Linked DNA regions of Dyadobacter pollutisoli. The protein of the gene in region 1 interacts with the protein of each later gene in a pairwise test. Links are inferred from orthologs where the notes say so. Each region holds a gene or a part of one and is shown in the gene's direction. Other genes may lie near its edges.

The links.
Region 2: the proteins of ftsA (region 1) and ON006_RS25255 interact in binary tests that used the Escherichia coli proteins (3 or more experiments, as listed by UniProt). The link is inferred for Dyadobacter pollutisoli from one-to-one orthologs.

The regions. Positions count from the first base shown.
Region 1 is NZ_CP112998.1:5,705,922-5,709,343, reverse strand. What follows is about bases 9-2,896. They hold ftsA (cell division protein FtsA), read left to right. Parts: upstream 9-718; coding sequence 719-2,074; downstream 2,075-2,896. Other genes in these bases: ftsZ (cell division protein FtsZ), read left to right, coding at 2,114-2,896; ON006_RS32485 (hypothetical protein), read left to right, coding at 299-703; ON006_RS23350 (cell division protein FtsQ/DivIB), read left to right, coding at 9-414. Also shown: more of ON006_RS23350, read left to right, coding at 1-8; more of ftsZ, read left to right, coding at 2,897-3,422. UniProt on the Escherichia coli protein: Essential cell division protein that assists in the assembly of the Z ring. May serve as the principal membrane anchor for the Z ring.
Region 2 is NZ_CP112998.1:6,138,844-6,147,742, reverse strand. What follows is about bases 2,731-5,693. They hold ON006_RS25255 (rod shape-determining protein), read left to right. Parts: upstream 2,731-3,680; coding sequence 3,681-4,706; downstream 4,707-5,693. Other genes in these bases: ON006_RS25245 (SoxR reducing system RseC family protein), read left to right, coding at 5,627-5,693; mreC (rod shape-determining protein MreC), read left to right, coding at 4,791-5,630; ON006_RS25260 (GH3 auxin-responsive promoter family protein), read right to left, coding at 2,731-3,505. Also shown: ON006_RS25275 (glycosyltransferase family 2 protein), read left to right, coding at 1-359; ON006_RS25270 (hypothetical protein), read right to left, coding at 365-814; ON006_RS25265 (1-deoxy-D-xylulose-5-phosphate reductoisomerase), read right to left, coding at 815-1,975; more of ON006_RS25260, read right to left, coding at 2,003-2,730; more of ON006_RS25245, read left to right, coding at 5,694-6,130; ON006_RS25240 (sigma-70 family RNA polymerase sigma factor), read left to right, coding at 6,312-6,911; ON006_RS25235 (phosphohydrolase), read left to right, coding at 6,995-7,285; gmk (guanylate kinase), read left to right, coding at 7,295-7,864; nadD (nicotinate (nicotinamide) nucleotide adenylyltransferase), read left to right, coding at 7,869-8,441; ON006_RS25220 (SWIM zinc finger family protein), read right to left, coding at 8,450-8,899. UniProt on the Escherichia coli protein: Forms membrane-associated dynamic filaments that are essential for cell shape determination. Acts by regulating cell wall synthesis and cell elongation, and thus cell shape.

The DNA.
Region 1 (3,422 bases):
GGCATGGCAGAAAGCAGGCTTGGGCAACAGCGTTGCGAGAATCTCGTCATATCGATTGAAGGGGATTCGGGTACGCGCTTTTTGAATCAGATGGACGTACAAATGCTGGTTACCGAAAACGGAGGAGATCCGTTGCTGGGCAGCAGACTAAAAGACGTAGCATTGAATGATCTTGAAAACAGGGTCAAAAGGAATAAATTGATAAAGAAATGTCAGGTTTTTCGTGACCTTAGAGGTAATATAGTTGTAGAGGTAGAACAGGAGAAACCGCTCGCGCGCTGGATTAACACGTCGGAAAATGGGGAATTGCGGAATACGTCGGGATACTATATTAACGATGAGGGCGTTTTTTTTTCCGCTGTCAGAGAGTTATTCAGCCAGAACATTATTGGTTTCAGGATCCTATTTCAATGATCCTAAAAGATTGCAGACTGTAAAAGGGGCTTCTTTTATGGAATTGCTGCGTTTTTTAAACACAGATCCATTTTGGAAAGCACAAATTGCCCAGCTTCATGCTGACAGGTACGGGGAGATTTCCTTAATGACAGTTTTGGGTGACCAAAGAATAGAATTTGGTTTGGCAGAAGATTATCAGGCCAAATTCAAAAAGCTCAGAACGTTTTATGAAAAGGTACTAAGTCAGGACTGGAGCAGATATAAGAAGATTAGTATTAAGTTTCAGAATCAAATAGTTTGTGAATAATAATTCACCATCAGCATGGCACACGACAAAATTGTAGTAGGAGTAGATATAGGAAGCACGAAGATAACCGTGATTGCCGCGCAGGGGGCCGCATCCGGAGCCCGTCAAAATAACATCGAAATTTTAGGATTTAGTGAAGTTCCTGTACCAGCAGGAGCAGTAGTAAACGGATCAGTAGAAAATATAAAACAAGTTGGTAGTGCCATTCGGGAAGCACTTGCGGAAGCATCGTCCCGTTCCGATCTTGACATTGGTATTATAAATGTAAGCTTTGGGGGAACGCATGTGAAAATAAGCGCCCAGAGCGATGGTGTGATCAGACCTTCGGCTTCATCCGGAGAAGAGGTTACTCAAAGAGATGTGGATCAGCTGGTGGATGATATGTATCGGGCCAAAATCGAGCCTAACTACGATGTGTTGCATGTGCTGCCGATGGAATTTGTAGTTGACAATTCAATGGGCGTGAAGGAGCCGGTGGGTAGGACGGGAATTAAGCTCGGAGGGAATTTCCTGATCATTTCGGCGAATAACCAATCTATCCTGCGCACAAAGAAGAGCCTTGCAGATGCAGACCAGAATCTGAGGTGTGATAAAATGGTATTTGGACCGCTGGCGACGAGCTTGGCGGTTTTGACAGATAATGAGATCAAAGCCGGAATTGCTTTGGTAGATATTGGTGACCATACTACGGACCTGATCATTTACCAGGACCGCATTATCCGTCACATTGCTTCTTTCCCGATCGGAGGCCGTCACATTACCAGTGATCTTGCCATTGGTTGCGGCATTCAGTTTGAAAATGCGGAACAACTTAAAAAGGAATATGGTGTAGCTGTTTCTGCGGACATTCCTCTTAACATTGAAATCCTTGTCAATTTCCTTGCAGGAAGAGCTCCGAAACAGGTTTTGAAAAAGAATGTTGCGCTGATTATTGAGGAAAGACTGAAAGAGATCGCGGCCATGGTGTATGCGGAAATCATCAAATCAGGCTACCTGGATAAACTGATCGGTGGTATCGTACTGACGGGCGGATCTGCAAACATTGATGACATTGAAGTCCTTTTTGAAAGGGTTACCGATATGTCGGTGCGGGTAGGGTATCCCGAAAACCTGGAACGCACAGCGAAAGCGGATGCAGTGAGCAATTCATCATTCAGTACTGCCATAGGGCTTGCCTGGGCTGGTCTGAAATCCATTGATCCAAGGGTAAAATCGGTGTGTAAGCCTGCGACTGCATTCAACACCGGTGCAGGGATTGTACAGAAAGAGAAGCCAAAAGAAGTGAAAGAACCGGTGAAGAAAAACGGTACTTTTTGGGATAATATTAACAGCATTATTGGGAAAAAAGATGATAGTCTGGACGACTATTGATCATAAACGAAGTTACACACTCAATCAACCCCGGAAGATATGAATACAAGCTTGTTGCACTCGTTAGACCAGGACTATATAGTGAACGAAATCATAAAGGACCAACCCAATGGCGAAAACCGCAGCGAACCAGCTATCATTAAGGTGATCGGGGTTGGTGGTGGTGGTAGCAATGCGGTCAACTACATGTTTGAGAAAAAAATCAAAGATGTAGAATTTGCTGTTTGTAACACTGACAGACAGGCGCTTGCCAATAGCCCTGTGCCCGTTAAAATCCAGCTTGGAGCGACTTTAACGCAAGGACTTGGAGCAGGTACGGACGCTACAAAAGGTAAGGAAGCTGCTCTGGAAACCATTGAAGAAATTAAAGGCTTGTTGGGCGGCTCTACTCAAATGGTGTTTATCACCGCGGGTATGGGTGGTGGAACGGGTACCGGTGCTGCTCCCGTGATCGCGCAACTTGCGAAGGAAATGGGTAAGCTTACGGTGGCAGTCGTGACCGCTCCTTATACCTGGGAAGGACTTGATAAAAAGGAACAGGCACTGGAAGGTATCGAACAACTGAAAGAGTACAGCGATACGGTTCTGGTAGTGCTTAATGATAAGCTGGAAGAGCTTTATGAGGATATGACGCTCACGCAGGCATTTGCCGAGGCGGACGGAATCCTTTTGAATGCCGTGAAAAGTATTTCCGAGATCATTACGACAAACGGTAACATCAATACGGATTTCAAGGACGTTGAAAAAGTACTCAAAAACGCCGGACAATCGGTAATGGGAACTTCCGAAGCTACCGGCGCTGATCGTGCACAGCTTGCTATTAAAGAAGCATTGGATTCTCCGCTTTTGAACGATCGTGATATCCGGGGTGCGAAACGTATTCTCGTGACTTTGGCGACCAGCAAGAAGAAGGAAGCGACTATGAAAGAGCAGCGCGACATCTGGCGCTATGTACTTTCACAGGTTGGCGGTGAGGCAAGGATGTTCAAACTGGGTACCATTACCGATGATTCTCTTGGTGATAAGCTACGGGTTACCATCGTTGCGGCAGGTTTCGACAGCATTGAATCGCCAATTCCAGGTATTGAGTTGAAAACAACCTTAAAAGGAAAACAGGAAGAGCCTGTTGTGGTGGTGTATGAAGAGAAAGTACAAGAAGTATTTGAAGAAGATCCCAAACTTGTACTGACTGGCGAACTCGAAGAAAACACGCCCACCGGAGCAATCGATCTGGTTATAGAAAAAGACATTGTTTCACCAGGCTTCCAATCGTTGCAAGGTTCGATCACCGACATGGTGGAAAGTAGCGACTGGTCTAATGAGGAAACAGAAAAGCTTGAACTCATGG
Region 2 (8,899 bases), 440 kb from region 1 along the record:
AGCTGATCAACCGTGTCGCTAATTTCATCGTACGCATTTTGATGGGTATCAAATACAATGATACTACCAATGCCTTCAAGCTTTACAAAAGAGAGACTATCGAAGGTATTAAACCATTTTTGGCCCCTCACTTTAACCTGACCATTGAGCTTCCGCTCAAAGCAATGGTAAGAGGCTACAATTATGCGGTAGTTCCCAATAGTTGGACAAACCGGAAATATGGCGAATCCAAGCTCAAAATCAAGGAGATGGGAAGCAGGTACTTCTTCATATTAATGTACTGCCTCATTGAAAAGTACTTCTCGCAAGGTGACTTTATGAAGAAAACAGTTGCTCCAAAAAAGGAAGTCAGCAGGTAATCAGCCTATTTGATCCAGTCCTGGATAAAATGCACTTTGTGGGCGATATAGGAAATCCCTAAGCCCCACAGGATTGCGCTGATTGACATCCAAAGGAAAATCGAAGCGCGGGGTACCTTAAACGCAACCGCCAGAATGGGTCCGAATATGGGTGTAAACAATGGTGGCGTGAGAAAAGCGATACCGATAATCCCGAAACGTTTCCAGATATTGACAGCGATACGCGTGGTTCTTGTGAATTTCTTAGCGGGAGATTTGCGGTGTTTTTTAAGCAATGCCTGAATTCCTCCGCCTACATACGTCAAAAGCAGCACGGTAAACATCATACCTACTGCTGAACAAATAGCAGTTTCTACCCAGGTCAATTTAAGGATAACGCCGGCAATCGGTCCTCCGAAAAATTTAAGCGTACTGGCAAGAGCAACAGATAAGTACTTTAACAACGTGGTTTTCATTTATACTTTTACCTGAATCATTTCAGAGGCAAATCGTCTGGCAGCCTCATTGGTGTGAACGTAATCGGAATATGAAGGATTCCCAACATATTCTATTTTAGCAAGGGTTTCAACAATTACGTCCGAAATATCCAGAAATCCTATCTTATCATGGAGGAATGCGTCAACGGCAATTTCGTTGGCCGCATTGACGACACAGGCAGCATTTCCTCCTTTTTCCAACACATTATACGCTATCGCCAAATTCCTGAAAGTATCCAGGTCGGGCTTTTCAAAAGTGAGGCACGGGTAATCGATAAAATTGAAACGGGGAAAGGCGGACTTCAACCGGGCAGGGTAATGCAATGCATACTGGATCGGGAGCTTCATATCAGGCAGCCCCATTTGCGCCTTCATACTCCCGTCTTCAAACTGTACCAGCGAATGGATAATGCTCTGAGGATGTACGATCACATCTATTTGAGAAGCTTCCAGGTCGAAAAGCCACTTGGCTTCGATCACTTCCAGCCCCTTATTCATCAGCGTTGCGGAGTCGATCGTTATTTTCGCCCCCATTGTCCAGTTCGGATGTTTCAGAGCCTGCGCCTTGGTCACGCTGGCCAGAAACGCGCGGACTTTTCCTCTGAATGGACCACCAGAAGCTGTCAGAACAATCTTTTCCAGCGGATTATTTTCTTCCCCTACCAGACATTGAAATATAGCTGAATGCTCGGAGTCGACAGGATAAATGCTAACGTTGTGCTGCTTCGCAAGTCCGGTGATCAGTTCTCCGGCCACAACAAGTGTTTCTTTATTGGCGAGAGCGATATTTTTCCCAGCCCTGATGGCATGAATGGTAGGCAACAGCCCGGCATAACCCACCATGGCCGTCAGTACTATGTCAATGAAGTCCGATTCTACAACGGAAACCAATGCTTCGGCTCCTTGATAAACCTTTATATGTAAAGAAGAAAGGGCCGTTTTTACTTTTTCAAAATGCTTCTCATTGCCTATGACCACTTCCCTGGGACGGAATTTGGCAGCTTGCTCGATCAGCAAATCCGCATTGTCCTGAGCCGTAAGTACCTCTACCGAAAAAATTTCAGGATTCGCATCTATGACTTCCAATGCCTGGGTACCGATAGAACCGGTGGAACCCAAAATGGCTATTCTTTTTTTCATTTTACAATCGCATTAAAAGTCCCGGAATTACGCCCGGTTAATTCTGACAAGCTCATCGGCAATTTTTCGGTCATTGGATAATCTCGGAACTTTATTCTGACCGCCTAGTTTTCCATTCGCGCGCATAAAATCGATGAAAGCGTTCTTACGCAGCGGTACCAGTTCGAGGCGACGTAAAATATTTCCTTTGATCAGATCCTGATAATATATGTTCAACTCCGTGAGGCGTCTGTCAATGTCTTCCACAAATTTTTCCCGGTCATTAGGCATTGTCGCAAATTCAACGAGCCATTCATGATAAGGAAGTCCGCCTTGCTCCGAATTTACCATCGGCGCCACTGTGAATTCCACCACTTCTACTTCCCGATGGCGCTCCATGGCATAGCGCAATGCTTTTTCGATTTCTTCACCGATAACATGTTCGCCAAATGCAGAAATAAAATGCTTGATCCGGCCGGTAACCAATATTTTATATGGCTGCGTGGAAACAAATTTCACAGTATCTCCCAGCGAGTATCCCCACAGACCTGCATTGTTATTGACGATCACAGCATAGTTACGGCCTGTTTCTACTTCACTAATGGATAACCGTTTCGGGTTTTCATCAAAGAAATGCTCAACCGGTATGAATTCGTAAAAAATGCCGGTATCCAGCAACAACAGCAGCCCCTCATCAGTCTGAGAATCCTGATAGGCAAAAAAGCCTTCCGACGCAGGGTACAGTTCGATTGAATCGATCTTTTTCCCGATGGATTCGAAAAGTTTGGCACGATATGGCTCAAAATTCACTCCACCGTAAATGAAGAGAGAAAACTCCGGGAACACATCTTTGATCTTTTTGCCGGTACGCTCGATGATTCGGTCAAAATACATTTGAACCCAGGGAGGGATCCCGGATATCAGCGACATCCGCTGATCTATCGTTTCGTCAATGATCTTATCCAGCTTGGTTTCCCAATCCTCAATGCAATTGGTTTCATAGCTGGGCATCTGATTGGACCGCAGATAGGCTGGCACGTGGTGATTGGAAATACCTGACAAGCGTCCTGTCAGTACCCCGCCGGTTTCTGTCAGTATCGGGCTTCCTGACAAGAAAATGAGCTTGTTGTCCAGGAAAGCCGCTTTTTTCGTCTCAGCGATATACGTCAAAATGGCATTACGCGCCGAGTTGATGTGATTGGAGATAGAATCTTTGGAAATGGGAATGTATTTGGTACCGGAAGTAGTACCCGATGTTTTGGCAAAATACAGCGGTTTGCCTGGCCAGAGCACGTCGCTCTCACCAGTTTTGAGCTTTGCAATGTAATCCTTCAGATCTTCATAGTCGTGAACCGGAATGGCTTCCTTGAAATCTGAATAAGAATGAATATCTTTAAAGAAGTGATCCCTGCCAAACTGCGTATCGGCTGCCGTCTTAACCAGCTCTTTCCGCCATTTTTCCTGAACTTCTGTGCTGCGGCTTATCCAATCCTGCTGTTGTTTTACAATGTATTGAGCCAGTGGCTCACTCAAAATTGCTCTGATTCCCATAGTAAAAACAAAGGTACACAGGTTTTGTAAATTCCATTCTACACCATTGTTTTAGTGCCCGTTTTGGGTCAGAAAACGCGATATGTCGAATTTTTTTAAATGCCTTTGTTTGTGGTTATTTATCTGTAATTTTGCCATCCTGAAATCAAAGTGAGCGAAAATTTTAATAAAATATATGGGATTGTTTGATTTTTTGACTAGCGATATAGCGATAGATCTGGGTACTGCAAATACTCTGATCATCCATAAAGATACAGTAGTTGTTGATGAGCCTTCGATCATTGCCATGGATAAAACCACCGGCAAAGTTTTAGCAATCGGACACACAGCTATGCAAATGCACGAAAAGACAAATGAGAATATCAAAACAATCCGTCCGCTAAAAGACGGGGTTATTGCAGACTTTACTGCCGCGGAAATGATGATCCGCGGGATGATCAAAATGATCGATACAGGAAGCCGGTTCTTTACTCCTTCACATCGAATGGTGGTTTGTATCCCTTCCGGAATTACCGAGGTTGAGAAACGTGCTGTTAAGGATTCTTGTGAGCATGCAGGTGCAAAAGAGGTTTACATGGTACATGAGCCCATCGCGGCTGCCATCGGTATCGGTATTGACATTACCCAGCCTAATGGTGTGATGATTGTCGACATTGGCGGTGGTACTACTGAAATTGCGGTTATTGCATTGTCAGGTATTGTCTGCGAACAGTCGGTACGTATTGCGGGTGATGTTTTCACCAGGGACATTGTCGATTATATGCGTCGTGAGCACAATCTGCTGATCGGGGAACGTTCTGCGGAGCTGATCAAAATGGCCATTGGTTCTGCTTCTCCTGAGCTGGAAATTCCATTGGACGATTACCAGATACGCGGTCGTGACCTTATGACAGGTATTCCAAAGGAGATCCGGGTTACTTACAGTGAAATTGCATACTCTCTCGATAAGTCCATTTCGAAAATTGAAGAGGGTGTCATGAAGGCGCTTGAAATCTCGCCTCCTGAGCTTTCAGCTGATATTTTCAAAAACGGAATTTACCTTACAGGCGGCGGCGCGCTGATCCATGGACTGGACAGACGTATTGCTCAAAAAACCAAATTGCCTGTTCACATTGCCGACGATCCATTAAAAGCGGTCGTAAAAGGTACAGGTGAAGTCCTTAAAAATCTTGAATTATACAAGCCGGTACTGATTTCGTAGTATTGGATCGTTCACAGTTCATCAATCGAAAAATGATTTCTATTTTTGCGACGATTGATGAACTGCGCGTGAACATTTTAGCCCATGCTCCAACTCGTTGATTTCGTTGTCCGGAATCGTTTCTTTTTGGTATTTGTTTTGCTGGAAGTGCTCAGTGTATGGCTTATCGTGCGCAGCAATACATACTGGGGCGCTACGTATTTCAATACTTCCAATTATTACGTTGCCAAAACACTGGCTTTTTCCAACTCTGCGAGAGAATATACCAAGCTGGACGAAATCAACTCGGATCTGGCGAATGAGAATGCACGCCTGCATGCTCTGGTTACTGCATTGAACCAGAAGAAACCTGTTGATGCTCCTGCTGGCTACATTCCCGACTCCGTTTTTGCCTCACGATTTACTTATACCGTGGCCAAAGTGGTTGATAATGAAACCAACAAGACGAACAATGTCCTGACGATTGACAAGGGTACCGCGCATGGAATCAAGCCCGGAATGGGTGTTATATCTGCCACGGGTGTTGTAGGGAAGGTCCGTTTTTGCTCGGAAAATTATTCCGTGATCACCTCCATTCTGCATTCACAGTTTATGGTATCGTCGAAATTGGTGAGGAGCAAGGAAATCGGTTATGCCAAATGGCAGGGTAAGGACCCCAATTTGGTAGATATGATCGATGTTTCGAAATATACCAAGATTTTCAAAGGCGACTCGGCTGTTACGTCCGATCAGAATTCTGTGTTTCCACCGGGCATTATGGTAGGAAGAGTAGAAACCGTGACAGTTAACCCAAATCAGACCTTTTACAACATTGTTTTGCGCCTCGCTACCGATTTCAGGAATCTGTCATATGTGTATGTGGTACAAAATCAACAACTTGGGGAGCAGGAAAATCTTAAATTACGTACAGTAGAAACCCGATGAGCTTACGAGAAGCAATACAATATTCCCTGATGATCCTGCTCTACCTGTTTTTGCAGATCTTCTTCATGCGGAATATCGTAATGTTCAATTACGCGTTCTGCTTCATTTACATTGCCGGCGTACTGCTGCTTCCTGCCGATATTGACAGAATGTACCTTTTGTTGATCGCATTCGGTATTGGCTTCACTGTGGACGTTTTCTCCAATACATTTGGTATGCATGCCTCCGCCTCCGTGATGATCGCTTACGTCCGGCCATTCCTGATCCATTACCAAATGAAATCGAGAGGCGCAGAACGTGCAGAGGTCGGGCTTCGGGCACAGGGACTTGGTGCTTTTCTTGCTTACATTTTGCCGCTTATACTTTTGCATCATGCCATGCTTTTTTTCATGGAGATGAATAATTTTGGAATGATCCTTTATACATTGATCAGAATCGGCGCAAGTGCGCTCTTCACTGCCCTCTTAATTATCCTTTTGGAACTTTTTTCCAAGCGTTAACATGACATTTTGACGCAAACCTTTTTTTGGCTCGGAATTTGATGTTGTTACATTGATTAACATCAACGTTTCGATTTTTATCTTGAAATAATGGTGGTTAAGGAGCTTCAAAAAGCCATTCATCAAATTTTAATTTGTACCATTTGGAGCTGTTGTTAATCTTTGTAAATTCAGCATTCCTATGTTAGTTGCCATGTCAGAAACGCTCACTACTAATGAATACACGGATGACCTTCGTTATGAAGTTTTTAACCGTGAGTTCATGCCTCACATCGACTCCATGTATAACTTCGCTTTTCGCCTTACGATGGATGAAGACGATGCAAATGACCTGGTACAAGACACATATCTAAAAGCCTTCCGTTTTATTTCTTCTTTTGAACAGGGCACCAATGCGAAAGCATGGCTCTTTCGGATTCTTAAGAACAGTTTTATCAACGATTACCGTAAGAAAAGTAAAGAACCGTCCAAGGTTGATTATCAGGAAGTGGAAACTACCTATAATTCCGAGGAGGCTTCTGACACTACTTACACCGTCGACCTTCGTGCCGACGCGGTGCAGGAACTGATCGGTGACGAGGTAGCCAATGCATTGAATGCGTTGCCTGTTGACTTCCGTACTGTCATCATCCTGTGTGATATCGAAGGATTTACTTACGAAGAAATGGCCAAGATTCTGGACATTCCGATCGGTACAGTAAGGTCCCGATTACACCGTGCGCGTAACTTATTGAAAGAAAAGTTGAAGAGTTATGCTAGTTCAATGGGATATGATTCGTAGGTTGTGAAACTTTTTTTACAACCTATGCGGTTATAGGGTACAACTGTACATATATTCCATTATTCTTATTTTCATTGTTCATAATGAATGCATCTCTTTCGACGCCTTCTGTAACAGAAGAAGCGCAAAAACCAATCATGAAGCAGACCTGCGAGCACCATGCGGAGTGTATGAAAATCATTCAGGCTATACTGGATGACGAGGCAACGGAAGCGGAAAAAGATCACTTCCGCGAAAACATGGACAAATGCATCCCTTGTATCGAGTCTTATCGTTTAGAAAAATGCATTAAGGATTCTCTCAATTTGAAAATTGAAAAAAAGCCCTGCCCTCAGAGTATTCTGAATACAATCATTTCAAAAATAAACAGTTAATCTGTTAGTGTGAAAGGTAAGCTTATCATATTTTCTGCTCCTTCCGGTTCTGGAAAGACTACCATAGTAAGACATTTATTAAAAAAATTTCCTGGTCTACTTGCTTTCTCAGTGTCGGCATCGACGAGGGAACGGCGTGAACACGAGATTGACGGAAAGGATTATTACTTTTTGCAAAAAAAAGATTTCCGGGAACGCATTGCCAATAATGAGTTCGCAGAATGGGAAGAAGTGTATGCCGGCAATTATTACGGCACCTTCAAAAAAGAAATCGAACGGCTCTGGTCTGAAGGAAAACACGTTTTGTTCGACGTAGACGTAAAAGGAGGCTTGAAATTAAAGGAAATTTACCGCGAAAGCGCCCTGGCCGTTTTTGTAAAAGTATCTTCCGAGGCTGAAATTATCCGCAGATTGAGTGAAAGAGGAACTGAGACAGAAAAATCTCTGGAAACCCGGTTAGGGAAAGTACATTACGAACTTAGTTTTGAGGATAAATTTGACATCACACTGGTCAACGACGATCTTGAGGAAACACTTCTCAAGGCGGAAAAAATGGTGATGGAATTCATCGCTTCCTGAACCAATGAAAATCGGCCTATTTTTCGGATCCTTTAATCCCATACATGTCGGCCATTTAATCATTGCCAACACCATGGCTACCACCACCGACCTCGAACAGGTTTGGTTTGTAGTCAGTCCCCAAAATCCATTTAAGAAAAACAATAGCCTATTGCACGAATTTGACCGCTATGACCTCGTTCAGCGCGCCATTTCGGATAATACACTCCTGAAAGTGACCGACATTGAGTTCCACATGCCCAAGCCGAGCTACACGATTGATACGCTGATCAGGATGCAGGAGAAATTTCCGCAACACGAGTTCAAACTCATCATGGGCGAAGATAATCTGGCTCAGTTTCCCAATTGGAAAAACTATGAGAAAATCCTTGAATATACCGGGCTGTATGTTTATCCCCGCCCCAACTCCAAAGTCCATTCATTTGGAAATCACCCGGCTGTAAAGTTTGTAGAGGCTCCTTTGCTTGACATTTCAGCTACCTTTCTGCGGGCCTGTATCAAAAATGGCAAATCCATCCGGTACATGGTGCCTGAGCCCGTGGAGCAACTAATTAAGATCAAAAAGTTTTACGTATAAACCTGTTCTCACTTCAATTTTTTAAATTCGTCCAGCATAGCTGGCCTGAGGGGATACTTTGATTTGAGTAGCTCCACTGCTTCAAAAATTTTGCCCCGACTTTCCGGAATTGCTTTCAATACTTTCTTCATTTCTGAAACCAGCTGTGCGTAATGCGACCTGGCACTTGCCTTCTCCCCCGAGCGTATCAAAGCCGGAACGATCAACTCAGTCATTTCTGGCCCAAAACCAGCTGCCAGATAGTGCATATAATGCAAAAGTGAATGCAGTGCCGGATAAGCTTTTACTAAGCCAAATAGTTCTGCCCATTGTTCCTCTTCCTGATAAATCGGGCCAAGAATAAGCAGCAAATTGTGCTCCTTCGACCACCAGTTTTGACCCTGATGTTTCTTCGCATCTTTGTTTATCCCCTCAGTTATTCGTGCAATTAGTTTTGCATATTCATTTTCCCATTCCTG